DNA from 2 places in the Bacillus sp. FAU20 genome. Region 1 is predicted to be linked to the other one. Evidence: riboswitches for the same ligand, from Rfam matches in the RefSeq annotation. Region 1 holds a riboswitch; the other holds the start of a gene.
What was found. A riboswitch is a leader RNA that binds a small molecule or an ion and turns the genes downstream of it on or off. The one in region 1 is predicted to bind cyclic di-GMP.
Positions count from the first base shown of each region.

Region 2: linked by a shared signal. The riboswitch ahead of AC0OM3_RS26170 (methyl-accepting chemotaxis protein) and the one ahead of AC0OM3_RS14485 (SpaA isopeptide-forming pilin-related protein) in region 1 are both predicted to bind cyclic di-GMP.

Region 1 covers NZ_JBVYHY010000021.1:140,967-148,890, forward strand. Annotated here, with positions in the region: gene AC0OM3_RS14485 (SpaA isopeptide-forming pilin-related protein) at 1-3,791, opposite strand, end outside; cyclic di-GMP riboswitch class I at 3,852-3,944, opposite strand; gene AC0OM3_RS14490 (TetR/AcrR family transcriptional regulator) at 4,117-4,653, opposite strand; partial or broken gene AC0OM3_RS14495 (CPCC family cysteine-rich protein) at 4,990-5,227, opposite strand; gene AC0OM3_RS14500 (DUF975 family protein) at 5,521-6,174, opposite strand; gene AC0OM3_RS14505 (PH domain-containing protein) at 6,377-7,828, opposite strand; gene AC0OM3_RS14510 (PH domain-containing protein) at 7,821-7,924, opposite strand, start outside.
Region 2 covers NZ_JBVYHY010000027.1:89,400-97,323, reverse strand. Annotated here, with positions in the region: gene AC0OM3_RS26175 (non-ribosomal peptide synthetase family protein) at 1-3,139, opposite strand, end outside; gene AC0OM3_RS26170 (methyl-accepting chemotaxis protein) at 3,275-5,017, opposite strand; cyclic di-GMP riboswitch class I at 5,153-5,237, opposite strand; gene AC0OM3_RS26165 (anaerobic C4-dicarboxylate transporter family protein) at 5,520-6,833, shown strand; gene thiE (thiamine phosphate synthase) at 6,949-7,605, opposite strand; gene thiM (hydroxyethylthiazole kinase) at 7,623-7,924, opposite strand, start outside.

The DNA of each region.
Region 1 (7,924 bases):
ATTGTTGCTTTTCCTTCTTTATCTGTCGTTACTTCTGTTACTACTTTGCCTTGTTCGTCTTGTACTTCGAAGACTACACCTGCTAATACTTTTTGACTATCTTTATCTACTTTTGTGATTTCTACATTTCCCTTGTCTAACATTTCATTTTCTACTGTTAAAGCAAGAGATTTTGTCATGCCTTTTTCAATTTGGAAAGTAATCGGATCTACTAATTGTTTATATCCTTTTGGTGCTTTTACTTCTACTAACTTGTATGTGCCAACTGATAAATTAGTAGCTTGTGCTTGTCCTTTTTTATCTGTCGTTATTTTAGCGACTACTTGTCCTGCTTCATCTTGAATTTCAAAGACTGCATCAGCTAAAGCATCTTTCGTTTCTTTGTCTACTTTTGTAATTTCTACATTTCCTGTATCCACTAATTCATTTTCTACTGTTAGCTTTAGCGCTGTTACTCTACCCTTTTCAATTTCGAATGAAATTGGCTTTTCTAGTGGTTTGTATCCTGCCGGTGTTTCTACTTCTACCAACTCATACTTCCCGATAGATAAATCTGAAACGTTTGCTTTTCCTTCTTTATCCGTTTTTACTTTCGCAACTACTTTTCCTTTTAAATCACGTACTTCAAATACAACATTTTCTAATGGAGCTTTACTATCTTTATCTATTTTTGTTATCTCTACATTCCCTGTATCCACCATTTCATTTTCTACTTTTAATGATAGGACTTCGGTCATGCCTTTTTTTATTTCAAATGATATTGGTTTTTCTAACTTTTTATAACCAGGTAAACTTTCTACCTCTACTAATTCATACTTTCCTACAGGTAAATCTGAAACATTTGCTTTTCCATCTTTATCTGTCGTTACTTTTGTAACTTCATTACCCTTTTCATCTTGGACGATGAATGTTACTCCCGCTAACGGTGCTTTATTATCTTTATCTATCTTTGTAATTTCTATATTCCCCGTATCTACCATTTCATTTTCTATTTTTAATGATAGAACTTCGGTCATGCCTTTTTTTATTTCAAATGATACTGGATCTGTTAGTTTCTTATAGCCTGGTAAACTTTCTTTCTCTACTAATTTGTACTTTCCTACTGATAGATCTGAGATTTTTGCTTTACCATCTTTATCTGTTTTTACTTCCTTTACTACTGTTCCAGCTTCATCTTGCACTTCAAAGACTACGCCTTTTAATACTTTTTTGCTGTCTTTATCTACTTTTGTAATTTCTACTGAACCTTTATCTAACTGTTCATTTTCTACTTTCAACAATAGGACCGTTGTCATACCTTTTGTAATTTCGAATGATACTGAATCTGTTAGCTTTTTGTAGCCTGGTAAACTTTTCGTCTCTACTAATTTGTACTTCCCTACTGATAAATCAGAGATTTTTGCTTTACCATCTTTATCTGTTTTTACTTCTGTTACTACTTTGCCTTGCTCATCTTGCACTTCGAAGACTACGCCTTCTAATACTTTTTGACTATCTTTATCTATTTTTGTAATTTCTACTGAGCCTTTGTCTAACTGCTCATTTTCTACTTTTATTGCTAAAGCTTTTGTCATACCTTTTTTTATTTCAAATGGTACTGGTTCTGTTAGCTTTTTATAACCCGGTAAGCTTTTCGTCTCTACTAATTTGTACTTTCCTACTGATAAATCTGAAACGTTTGCTTTTCCATCTTTATCTGTTACTACTTTTCTTACTACTCCATCTTTCTCATCTTGGACTTCAAATTCGACACTCGCTAATACTGCCCCGTTTTCTTTGTCCACTTTTGTAATTTCTATATTACCTTTGTCTATCATTGAATTTTCCACTTGTATTGGAAATATGCCGTCCCCTGTTACATTTACTTCGAACTCTATTTCTTTTAATTGGTAGCCTTCAGGCGCTTTCGTTTCTTTTAAAATATATTTTCCTAGTGCTAACGGTTTAGAAGTTGCCTTACCATCTTTATCTGTAACAATATGTTCGACTACTACACCGTCTTTTACTATATCAAACTCTGCATTTGCTAATGGTTTTTCACCATTTTCCGAATCAATTTTCTTTACTTCAATTTGACCCTTTTGCATAGTATTTTTAATTTCAATTGTTTTTGTTTCTCCAGCTTGAAGTGTAACCTCTACTGGGCTTGTTAATTTTTGATATCCTTCTGGTGCTACTGTTTCATAAACTTTATACGTCCCAGGAGCTAAAGTTTGAGGTACTGAAAAACCTTTTTCGTCCGTTTTCAGTTTTGCAACAACTTCATTTGCACTATTTCGAACTTCAAATTCGGCACCTTTTAACCCTTTGTTCGGATTCTCAGAATCTATTTTATGAATCGATACTGTACCATCTTTTGGAGCTTCAGGCGGCGTAATAGTTACTTCTTTTGATGTTAATGTTTTATCATCAAAATGTAATTCCGCTTTATTAGGAATCTTCTTATCTACGTAAGAAGATAAGTCTGCATCATTTTTAATTTTCGCCTTGATACTGAGATTAATTATCTGGTCTTCATATGACTTATAGTCAAAATTCTCACCAAACGTAAATGTTACTTCACTTCTTTGTTTATCTATATTTAACGTTCCTTTAGATGTAATATCTTGGCCATTTTGATCATACACTTTTGCCTCTAATACTTCTAAAACATCTTCTAAATCATCACTAATTACCATTGATGTGTATTTAAGAGGATCTTTTGGTATATGTGTACCAACTTGGTATTGAATAACTTGATCCATTTGTGTTAGCTGCTCATTCTCTACAAGCTTGCCATTCTCATCAACTATATTTTTTTCAATACTAGGTGGATTATCGTCACCTGAACCGGATCCTCCCCCACCACTTACAAATACTTGTCCTACTTTTTCTTCAGTTACAATATTTTTACCTTCTAATTTCACAGTATTTTTATGAGGCTTTGCAGCAGGATTTGTAACCTTTGTTTTATATCTTAAAATATAGCCTTTTGAACTGTCTGGAAATTTAATTGTAAATCCAGTCTTTGTTGCATTAATTTTAATGTTAGATAAATCTGCTGGCTTAATATTTGTTGGTGCATAACCATCTTCAAATACAGCCTCTTCTAATACTACGCTGTCTGTAATTAACTCATGCCCAGGTCCTAATGTATCTGTTAATTTAAGATCTTGCATTTCTGTTCCAGTTGCATTTACATATACAAGCCAATCAGCAATTGAAGGATCTTCTTGATTATAAGAACCCCATTTCAATAAATTTTCCGTATTGGGCTGTGGCTTCGGTCTCTCTGTCGTATTATTTACACTTACTTCTTTATTGATGATTTGACCATCAACGTTAAATTCTAATGGAATTTCTTTAACACCATCATATGCTTCTAGACCAAAGTAGAATTCTACGAATAAAGAACCTTTAATGTTATTCTTTCCTTCTACGTAATCACCCATAGTACATGTTAATAAACCCTTTTTCATCTCACATGTACCAACTGTTTTTCCTTCAGCATCTTTTAAGGGAAAACTCATATTCATAAGGTCTTTTCGAAACTCTTTTGGCATATCAATTGTGAACTGATCTCCACTTTTTATTTTTTCTTTAGCTGACCACTTCACTTCTACTTTCATTCCATCTGAGGCTTGATACGGTTCAGATGTCGTGCCATCAGTACGGGAAATATTAATTTCGTCCACTGGACTTTTCATCACAGCAGCTTGAATAACTGGAGCCCATACATTCAGCACTGAAAATAATACTAGAAAAACTAATGAAACCATTGAAATGTGCCTTTTAGTACCTTTCATTTGCATAGTTCCCTCCTAAATTTTTATATTTATATAACAAAAAAAGATCGTCCGGTTGCATCAAAAATGTGCAACCAGACGATCTTAGTAACCAATATGTATTACCGTAGACTCTAAGCTTTGCGGCCTATCCTTTCGAATAGTGTGCTAAAAATATCTTTTATTCTTTTTTTGTTTCATTTTCCTCTTAAACCAAATATTACTATACCGTCTGGACGGTTATAATTCAATACTCTATAAAATTGTTCTATTTTTCTAATAAAAAAAACAATTCACCACTACATTAAAGAAGCAATGGTGAATTATTTTAAAATTATATAGTTCGTATATTCTATTTATATGAATTACTAATAAGAGCTTGAATCACTTTTTCTCTTAACTCTGGCCTTAGTCTTCCAACCCCTAAATATTCCGAATACCATAATCCATCTGCTGCTAATCTAATAATTGTTGCACACACTGAATCTATCTCATCATTTTCTATATTCTTTTGCAGTTGCTGAAATGATTGTTGTAACGGCTCAAGTAATTCAGGTTTTAACATGAGTGCTGCCATCATACTGCTAGACAACTCTTCTGTTCTTCTCTCATTACTTAATCTTTCCTCTACAAAAGAGCGAACCCATCTCCCTTTCCTCTCTGAGTCTTCCGCTACTTTATTGTAAATGGCCCCTTCATAATCCTCTACCCCTCTGACTATCATACCTTCTATTAAAGCTTCTTTATTTGAAAAGTGATACAATAATCCACCTTTACTTAAACCCGCCTCTTTTGCCACTGCTTCTAAGGTTAATTTAGCAACCCCTTTACATTGTACAATTTGAGAAGCAGCTGCTAAAATCTTTTGCCGCGTTATGCTTATACTCATTCCTTTTTAAAACCCCATTTCTACTAAATTTATATAAATACGAATCTTATTTTTAATATTGTTGATTACTACTAAGTATTTTCTTTATACAACAAAAGCTGCATTACCTTTGAATTTTTAGTTACTTATTCTATTAAAAATTTCCATATCATTCAATATGATAACATTAAATACACAAAGTTGACTATACATCTATACTTTTGTATTTATTGAAAATATATCCATTAATAAAATTTACCGATTTAGTCCTTCTTATTACTTTAAGACGGCAGTAATTCTTTCAGCACTAAATAAAAAATGTTATTACCCCCATTGAATTGAGTAATAACATTTTACTTAACAAATTCGCTGCCAACTAGCATCCTTCACTAGTCGGTTTTCTAACTGATCCAATAAAACATTCCTCGCAAGCACCATATGCAATAAAATTTTTCTGTGCTTGCCTTAACGAGACTTCATTTGCCCCACCTTCATAGTCATGATTTTCAAATTGAACCGGATCATCTTCCCAATAACATATATTACAAATTTCATATGTACCTGGTGGTTCTTCTTCTAATGTTTTACCCCGCATTAACGGGCAGTAAAACTCCCACCTCAAAATTCAGCTAGAACAAAGGAGTTAGGCGGGGGCGGGCTGCCCATAAATGCCCGATTGGTGAGAACTAATAATTAGTAGGGAATGAACAAAATCCCCACTGATTAAAGTTTCACTTTATATCCGCAACATAGATAAGTATATTTCATTTCTGTTACTCCTTTTATTTTTCCTAAAAAGAATTATACCTATTTATTAGACGAATTCCTCAAAAAAGAAAACCACCTATCCCCTAAAGAATATAGGGAACAGGTGGTTTATATGTTTTATTAGAAAGTAGTGCTCACTTTTTTATAATATTCTTTTGAAATCTCTTCATAAAATGCTGCCGATGTCGAGTAGAAATAAGGTACTAACCATAAGAAACCAATTCCTACAGTAAGAATACTTAAAATGAACCACCCTAAGAAACTTAAGCATAGTAAAAAGTAATCCATTTTATGTCCATTCATCATATGACGACTCTCAGTAATCGCTTGATTCGCTGTATATTCCGGATGATCATTCAAAATAAAATATGTCATAGAATAAGAAAATGATTTAATAATACCTGGGATAATAAGAAGTAATGTCCATAGAGTCAAGTATACATACATTAGTAAATATGTTAAAAACGACTTCATCAACTTACTTCCATCGCTAAACCATCTAAATATATGACCAATGCTAGCATCAGTCCCACGAATTGCATTTAAAACAAGATAATAGGCACCTATTGTTAATGGACCTATAACAAGCATTACAATAATACTTACTGTAAATGAATCACTTGCTTCTTCCCAACCCCAAAATATCGAGAAAATACCTGTTGTTAGCATTTCAACAACGCCAATAAGGATTCCAATTAATAAGGTTGCCCCTACCGCTAATCCCCATCTTCCTTTTAATGCATCAAGTGCTTCTCTTTTCAACTGACTTATCATATATAACCTCCTAATACTATTTCCATTTTATTATACCATTTATATCAAAAATCCCACATATTTTCCTAAAACAGAAGCATATTACCTTTTTTCATACGTATTGGTACATGTGTGCTGTAGTTGTACTGATATATGGATTAAACCACTCTTTTCCCTATAACCAGAGAAAGCTTGCCCTTCATAATAGGCAAGCTCTCTCTGGTTATTTCTCATTTATTTTCTTCTTATACCAATCCTGCATTCTCTCCGCATCTTCTAATCTCGTATGCTCTATTTTGTAACTAGATGATGCACTCGAAAACTTATACGTACATAAATCCGCACGGCGCTGGAAATATGATTGTGTCTTCTCCATTGATTGGACGTGTCTTCTTCTAATAAGTCCTGTATATTTTCCGACGCTACGATAGACAAGTGTAATTTGTTCTCCGTTAACACTGTAACCATTTGTTTTAAATGTTGCGTAGCCAAGTGTAAAGATAAGGATTGCGAGCGGTAGTAATGCCCACATGATGTAATACTTTTCAAAGTATATGCTTATTCCAGTAAGCGGGATTGCGAGCATAGCGAAAAAGATTAAACTATCAATGAGATAGCGGCGTAATGCTGCTTTTGGTAATGAAATAATATTTGTATCCAGTTCGTATGGTAGTTGTAAATGCGCCAGTAACTGTTGTACTCGATCTTTTCGAATGATTGGATGCAGTGTAACTTTTTCTTTTTCATCATCCGTTCCCTTACTTTGAATCACTTCTACTTGCACAGCACAATAGCCGAATGGCTGACGTAAAATACTTTCTTTTATGGTAATACCTTGAATACGGTGCAATTTTAGTACGAGTTCTTTTTTCTCAAGTAATCCTTGCGAAATGCGGACTTCATCATTTCTTCGATTCACTGTGAAATCTCCATGTTTTAGCGCATAACCGATTGTAGATATAATCCACGAAAGGACGAGCAAAATAGCTACCATGAAAATCCAGCCATATATATCATACTCCATTACATATGACTTTACGCTATTCTCTATCCATTTCGGAATGTACTCCTGTACTTGGTGATACACGAAAAAGATTAACGAGAATAATAGTCCAAACTGCCCCGATGTAACAGAGGCTAGTAAAATTTCTTTCCAAGTCAATTTATATTCTGTCGTTTGTTTTTCTTCTGTAACGATTTCTTTTTCTACTTCATGTTCCGTTTTTTCGCCTAGCGTTCCTTCTGCTTTCACTTCTGGAGTTGGCTCATTTAGCAAAGCAATAAGCTCAGTTGCCTCTTCTACTGTAATACCGGCTAAGCTAACCTCCGCATCATCGCCCCCACCAGCTGTTTCAATTTGGATTTTCTTTAAGCCAAGCATTTGATATAACACGTTAGAGCTTGTATTGATTGTTTGAACACGTTCTTTATTTAAGTAGCTCTCCTTTTTCACAAAGAGACCTTGCTTCACATGTAATACGTTATTTTCAACCCAGTATGTTGTGTAATACCATTTTTCAAACGCTGAAAAGACAGTGAGTAAACCAAATGCAGCGGGAATTAAGTACCAAAACGGGAATTTTCCATTTAAGCTAAACATGAAAATAAAGAGTGGTATAAAATCTCTTATTTTTAATTCCAATAACATCGTGATTGGATGCTGCCTCTTATACATCCTCATCACTCACTTTCGCTAATTCTGCGATTTTTGTTTTCAACATTTCTGCTTCATACATCGTTAAGCCTGGGATGCTGTGAGAAGTTGCCGCTG
Region 2 (7,924 bases), on a different contig from region 1:
GCATTGTTTTAATAAGACGATAAAATGCGTTTCCTTCAATATTTTGTTGGAACGAACCTGTTTCTGAATGACATGCTAAATTACCTGCACGATAAATATTTCCACGCAAACCATTTTTCATTGCTTCACGAACAATGTTTTCCGCTTGTAGTTTACTATTTGAATATACATTCTCTAAGTCTACACTGTAATTAAAATCACCAGTTTTCATGTATGTATCCCATTGATCTACCGCTAATTCTAACGGGATACCAATTGTAGAAATAAAATGGAATGTAGCGCCTTTTTCCGCTAATGCTAGCATACGGCTAGTCCCTTGTACATTTATATTTTCAAATTGTTTTACATCTCCAAAATGTCTTACATCTGCACCGCAATGAATTATCGTATCCATCTTAGAACTGATGAACATAAATTCTTCTTCGCTCATCCCAAGATACTCTTCTCCTAGATCGCCAGCTACGGCCTGTATACGCTGTAACCATTCTTCACATATATCATTAAAGTAACCTGTTAATGTATCTATAATTCTTTGCTGCACATCTTTGGTTGGTCTTACTAAACAATAAATAGTAGCAGATGTATCTCTTAGCAATTCATATAATATGTGTGATCCTAAATAACCAGTAGCTCCTGTTAAAAAGACATTTGAAATCTGGGTTTCTTCCAAAACGTTTGCATACGTAATAGTATCCGGTTCGTGAATCACTTTATATTCACGAAATACTTCTTCTTTCTCTACTTTTACTTCTCGCTCAATTCGAGCTAATCCATATATCGTTCTTTCTTTAAAGAAATCTTGAATTGTTAAATGTGAGAAATCTTCTTTTAACAATGTTAAGACTCGTAATACTTTCAATGAATGTCCACCAATTGTAAAGAAATCATCATGCACTCCAACTTTTGAAATTCCTAATACTTTCGCCCAAGCATTCGCTATTTGTTTTTCTGCTTTATTAGAAGGTGCAACATATTCTTGTAGACGAACCGGTTCATACTTTTCTTCTAACTGAGCTAACTTCTTAACATCAATCTTTTTATTAGGTGTAAGTGGTAATTCATTAATATAAATTAGTTTAGATGGCACCATATAATCTGGTAATTGCTCTTGTAACTGATAAACTAATTCTGGTATTTCTTTTTTATTTAAAGTTGTATAGAACGCGATTAAATATTGGCTACCTTCCTTACTCTTCTTAGCAAAAACAGCATTTTCTTTTATATTATGATTTTGAAAAATTTTACTTTGGATTTCTCCTAGTTCAATACGATGTCCTCTAATTTTTACTTGATCATCTTTCCGATGTAAAAACTCTATATTTCCATCCTCTAGCAACTTAACGATATCACCTGTTTTATATATATTAACTATAGGATTAAAAGGGTTCGGAATAAAAGCTTCAATTGTTTTATTAGGTTTATTAAAATAGCCTTTTGCTAATCCTACTGAATCTATATATAATTCACCAGGTACACCAATTGGACAAAGATTCATATTCTCATCCAAAATCATAACTTGATAATTAGAACATGGTTTACCAATGGGAATACTCGCAACATCCTCATTTAACTGACTAGGTATTTTATAAGTTGTCGTCACTACAGTACATTCTGTCGGTCCGTATACATTATGAATTTCAACATTTGTACCTATTCTTTCTCTCCACAATTTAATAACCTCTACAGGCAACATTTCACCGCCAATCGCAATTCTTTTTAGGGAAGCTAGCTTATATATATCTTCTTCTGCTAAATACGTTGCTACTTGTCGAACAAAAATTGTTGCTAATGCCAAGATCGAAGTTGCTTTCACTTTATAGATTGCATGTGCAAATGCTTCTACAGACAATCGCTCTTCCTCTAATAATACATACAAGTTTCCTCCACAGAATAAAGAAGCAAATGACTCCCATACAGAGGCATCGAAACTAAAGGAAGGAAATTGGGCAAATACATCCTCTTCTGTCAATTCATATTGCTTTTTCATCCAAGTATACAGATTAACAACGCCTCTATGTGCTAACATCGTTCCCTTTGGATTCCCTGTTGAACCAGATGTATAAATCATATAAGCTACATCATCACAATGAATAGACAACTTTACATCTATATCTTCACAAGTTTCACTATCATAAATTGAAACAGTTTGAACTCCATCACATGTTATAGGCGTCTCTTTCATCAATATAACTTTCGCTTGGCTATCTTGAATAATGTACTGTATTCTACTTTCTGGATAATCTGGATCAATTGGAACATACGCTGCACCAGCTTTTAATATAGCTACCATACTTACTACTGTGTCTATGCTACGTTTCATAAATATTCCAACATAGTCTCCTAATCGTACGCCGTTTTTAATTAACATATGAGCTATTTGATTACTTTTTTTATTTAACTCCTCATAAGTTAAAGTACCTTCCCTTGAAGATAAAGCTATACGATTTGGAAATTGAGTAACAGTATTATAGAACATATCGACGATACTTTTCTCAGGATATACCGCTGTCGTATCATTCACTTGACTATAAAGTGCCATCTCGGCCTCTGTAATAATATTAAAATGTTTTATGTGTTTATTATTATTTTGTGATTTATCAATTAAAACAACTTGTATTTGTTGTGCATAACGAGTAATCGTTGTCTCTTTCCAATTAACACTATTAAATATTATTTCTACACTTTGCATATTTTTACTAAATACAAATTGTAATGTATTCGCATCTTGTAGCTCATAATATGTTTCACCAATAATAATAGGTGACATTTCATATAATTTCTTACCATTTTGAAACTCTTCTATTTCTTCCGCATTTATTTCTTTAATTTGTTCCAGTTGCTCTTCAATCTGTAGATTCAAACTTTCATAGGAAAGAAAATTAGAAACTTCAATAGTAATCGGAAATAAACTTCCTCTTACATGATAAAACACGACAATATGTTTTTCTTTAGAAATATGATATAACCACGTTGCAGTCGCTCCTATTAAATCTACAATGTGAGTCAAATTTAGAAACAGTTCCGTTTTTCTTTTCATTCTAATTTCTTTTCCTTGCACATCTTTAGGTATTGTAATATTTCCTTCTACTTTTCCTAAAAATTCTTTTACCATCTCATTATAAGAAATCGCTAATTTCATATTTATGTAAATTCCTCTCTCAAATATAATAAAGGTGTGAAAATTCACACCTTTTTCATCCCTTATTAACGGGCAGATTCGTTCAATTCATAATCAAAGGGGGATCCCCCCTTTGATTAGAATTGATCTTTCTTCTTATTCACTTTTAAACTCACCAATTAGCTCTTGTAATTCCTGAGAAAGCCAACTTAAAGAAGTCGCTAATTCTGCAATATCTTGTACTGATATTTCTTGCTCTTTCATGCTTTCTTCAACATTACTACTGCTGTTGGCATAAGTATTTGCAATATGCGATAATTCATTTACAACTTGAACAATATTTTGGCTATTTTGTAAAATGTCACTCGAATTACCAGAAACAGCTTTTACTTGATCTGTAACAGATTGCGCTGATTTTGAAATTTTTTCAAAGAAATCTCCACTACTTTGAACAAGTGAAATTCCAGTTTCTACTTCTTTTGAACCTTTTTGCATGGAAACTACAGCATCTTCTGTCTCAGCTTGTGTTTCACCAATTAATTTCGCTATATCTTTTGCAGACGCTTCAGTTTGTTCTGCTAATTTTCGTACTTCATCAGCAACAACCGCAAACCCTCTTCCAGCTGCTCCAGCACGTGAAGCCTCAATAGAAGCATTTAAAGCTAATAGATTTGTTTGATTTGAAATACCTGTAATTACAGTTACGATATCACTAATTTCTTTTGACCTTGTTTCTAACGAATAAATGATGGAAGATAAATCTTGTACTGCATTTTGGATTAAACTCATTTGATTAATAATTTGTCCAATCACTTCATTACCTTCAATTGAATGTTGCTCCATACCTTCAGAAGCAACCGCAACTTGTTTTGCAGCCCCAGTTATCTCTTCTACCTTATCTTCCATTCCATGTACAATTCCTAAACATTGTTGTACTGACGTTTTTTGAGACTGTGCCCCTACTCTTAAACCTTCAATAGAACTTGCAATCTCTTGAACTGCCATACTATTTTCCTCTGTACTCGCTGACAACTCTTGCGAAGAAGAAGAAACTTGCTCAGCAGTTTGCCTTACTTTATCTATAATCCCTTTAAATTTTTCAATCGTGTTATTGAAATAAACATTAATAATTCCAATATCATCTGGTCTTTCTTTTAATTTAATACTTAAGTCTCCTTCACCAATTTTACGTAACCCTTCTCGTAAATCTTTTAATGGAGCTAGCGAGTGACGCACGATAAAGAATTGAGTAATAGTCGCAATTGCTAATGAAATAATGATAAAGAGTAAGCCCTGTATCATAAACTTCTCTTTTGTAATAGGAACAATGGAAGCATCTAGGTCAGCCGCAATAATTGCAACAATATTGTTTTCTCCATCCGTAATTGGTTCTAATATTGTCACCCACGAACCTATTTCATCTTCATATACTTCTGTCATTTGTGCCTTTTTCGTATCAATCACTTTATCGTATGCCTTCATCCAATGAGCGGGTTGTTCATAATAATCTCCCGTCTTTATAGGGAATGCATTTGTTAACTCTGTAGTCAAACCAACGAGTTGTAATTCTCGCTTTTCATTCGGCTTTGCTCCTGTAACATACGTTTGTCCAACACTTTTCAATTCTTTTGAAACTTCATCTAATTTCTCTGTTAACTTTTCTTTTTTCACTTTTTCGGCTGTAGGATCTTTCGCCATGTCTCTAACTAACTCTAAATCCAATTTTTTTAATACTATTTCTCCTGTTTCAATAGACTGCCTTTCAAATAAAGACATCATACTATTTTGAAACATGTTGAAACTTAACGCACCCATACTTCCAACAAGCGTCAAAATAACTAGTACGGTTAATAAGACGTTCTTTTGAAGGAACGATAACTTATGCCAATATTTTTTCATTAATATCCACCTTCCTTAACTAACATAAACAAAAAAAACAAAATATATGAATATTTTGTTTAAAAATGTTTCTCAATATGTTCGAGAATAAAAAAAAGCCAATGTAAAAGCATTGGCAAAGACCAACCCTATCCGTCCGGTAACTGGCTAGCATAGCCTTTCGACCTTAGCTCCTGTAGTTTTGCGTCCTCATGTTTCCATCAGTTTGCCTTTCTCGCTGAACGAGTTGAACGATATGGGAGTTCTATGAGAATTAATTTATTCTCTTTCAAAGATTACAACATATAAATCAAAATGTCTACTTATTTAGAGATATAAATACAAATTTTTAACGCATTGTTTTTTCAAAATAATTTCAAAAAGTACGTGAATGTTACTTTTTTTGTGTTATATAATAAAAAATGTATTAATAACAAGGATTTCTTCGGGTATTTATTTAATTTTCATTCAAATTAAACTATTCGAATATATCTTAACTAATGAATTTCGGAGGTAGTTTATCATGTTTTGGCTACAATTTCTTACCTTGTTACTCTGTATTTTTATTGGTGCACGCCTAGGCGGAGTTGGTTTAGGAGTAATGGGTGGAGTTGGTATGGCAATACTCGTTTTTGTCTTCCACTTACAACCTACCGCGCCTCCTATCGATGTAATGCTTATGATTTTGGCAGTAATTACAGCTGCTGGTGCTTTGCAAGCTGCTGGAGGAATGGACTATCTTGTTCATCTAGCTGAAAAAGCATTACGAAAAAATCCAAAGCGTATTACTTTTTTTGCTCCAATTGTTACTTATTTATTCACACTATGTGCAGGTACTGGTCACGTTGCCTATTCTGTACTTCCTGTTATTGCAGAAGTCTCTCGTGAATCAGGGATTAGACCGGAACGCCCAATGTCGATTGCCGTAATCGCTTCTCAACAAGCAATTACAGCTAGTCCAATTTCAGCTGCCACAGTTGCTCTTTTAGCAATGTTAGCTGACTATAAAATCACTTTATTAGATATTTTAAAAGTGAGTATTCCTTCTACTTTCATTGCTTGTATGTTAGCAGCATTTGTTGCTAGTAAGATGGGAAAAGAATTAAATGAAGACCCTGAATACTTAAAACGATTAAACGAAGGAATGATTCCTAAACTTGAAGAGAAAAAAGAATTTGTAGGTGTAAAGGGCGCCAAATTATCAGTTATCCTTTTCCTTGTAGGAACCTTCCTTGTTGTACTTCTTGGTTCATTTGAAGCACTTCGTCCAGGATGGATAGTTGATGGGAAGTTAGCTCGTCTTTCCATGCCGAACACAATTGAGATGGTTATGTTAACTATCGCGGCCCTTATTATTATTTTCTGTAAACCAAATGTAGAAAGCATTGTATCTGGTAACGTCTTTAAAGCAGGAGCAACAGCAGTTGTTGCTATTTTCGGTATCGCTTGGATGGGAGATACTTTCTTTAACGGAAACTTAAATATGATTCAAGGATCCATTCAGCATTTAGTAACAAGTGCACCATGGCTATTTGCTATCGCATTATTCATTCTATCTATTTTACTGTACAGCCAAGCAGCAACAGTTCGTGCCTTAATGCCACTTGGACTATCTCTTGGTATTCCGCCAGCATTACTGATTGCTATGTTCCCTGCAGTGAACGGATACTTCTTCATTCCAAACTATGGAACAATCGTTGCTGCCATTAACTTCGACCGCACTGGTACAACAGGTATCGGTAAATACGTATTAAATCATAGTTTTATGATTCCGGGCCTAATTGCAACATTTACTTCTATCGGAATTGGAATGCTCTTAATTTCAATTATGTTTTAAAGAAAAAGCACAAACCTTTATTTAAAAAGGTTTGTGCTTTTTTAATCAAATATTTGTTTAAATTTTGGGGCAGTCTATTTCTCCATGTAGCACTTAAAATACTACACGTCCTTCCCTACAAACTTCTCTTTACTTCTTCAGCTAATTTTCTCGTACTTTCATACGCAGATTCAGCTAAGCTAATTGCTGAAATAACTGAAACACCGTCCGCACCCGCTTCTATAACTGCCACTGTATTTTCAATTGTAATCCCACCAATACCAACGATTGGCACTGTAATTCCTTGTTCTCTAAAATAAGCTAATCCTTTCGTTCCTTGAACCGCTTTCGTATCTTTTTTCGTACTCGTTGGGAAAATAGGTCCAACACCTAAATAATCTGCTCCGTTTTCGATTGCAAAGCGTGCTTCTTCAATTGTATGAGCAGATACGCCGATAATTTTATCTCCCATTTTTTCACGAACAGATGTAATTCCTTCATCATCTTGTCCTACATGAACACCATCTGCATCTAATTCAATGGCTAATTCTACATCATCATTTACAATGAAAGGAACACTATATTCCTTACAAAGCGCCTGCAATTCTTTTGCAAAACGCACTCTTTCTTCTCCAATTAAAGCCCCTTCTCCCTTTTCACGAAATTGAAAAAGTGTCACTCCACCATCTAATGCTTCTTTCAATACAGATAAAGGATCCTTCGCGCAATTATTACTTCCCATAATAAAATACACCTGTAATAACTTAGACATTTTCTTTGTTTCAATGCGCATCGTGTGTTTCCTCCCCCTTACTTTAACTCCTCAATCTTCCCATACTTCTCAATATCATCAGAAGTAGTATTCGCTAACTGATTTAAAAATTCAATTTGGAAACTACCAGGTCCTTTTTCTACCGTTTTAGCCGCTGCTAGTTCCGCTGCTACTCCATAAAATGTTAATGCAGCTACTGCTGCTTTTACATAATCTTTTTCTACTGCTACAAATGCTCCTATTACCGAAGTTAGTAAACAACCTGTTCCCGTAACTTTCGTTAAAATAGGGTGACCGTTTCGAATAACAATAGTTCTCTCTCCATCTGTAACAACATCTT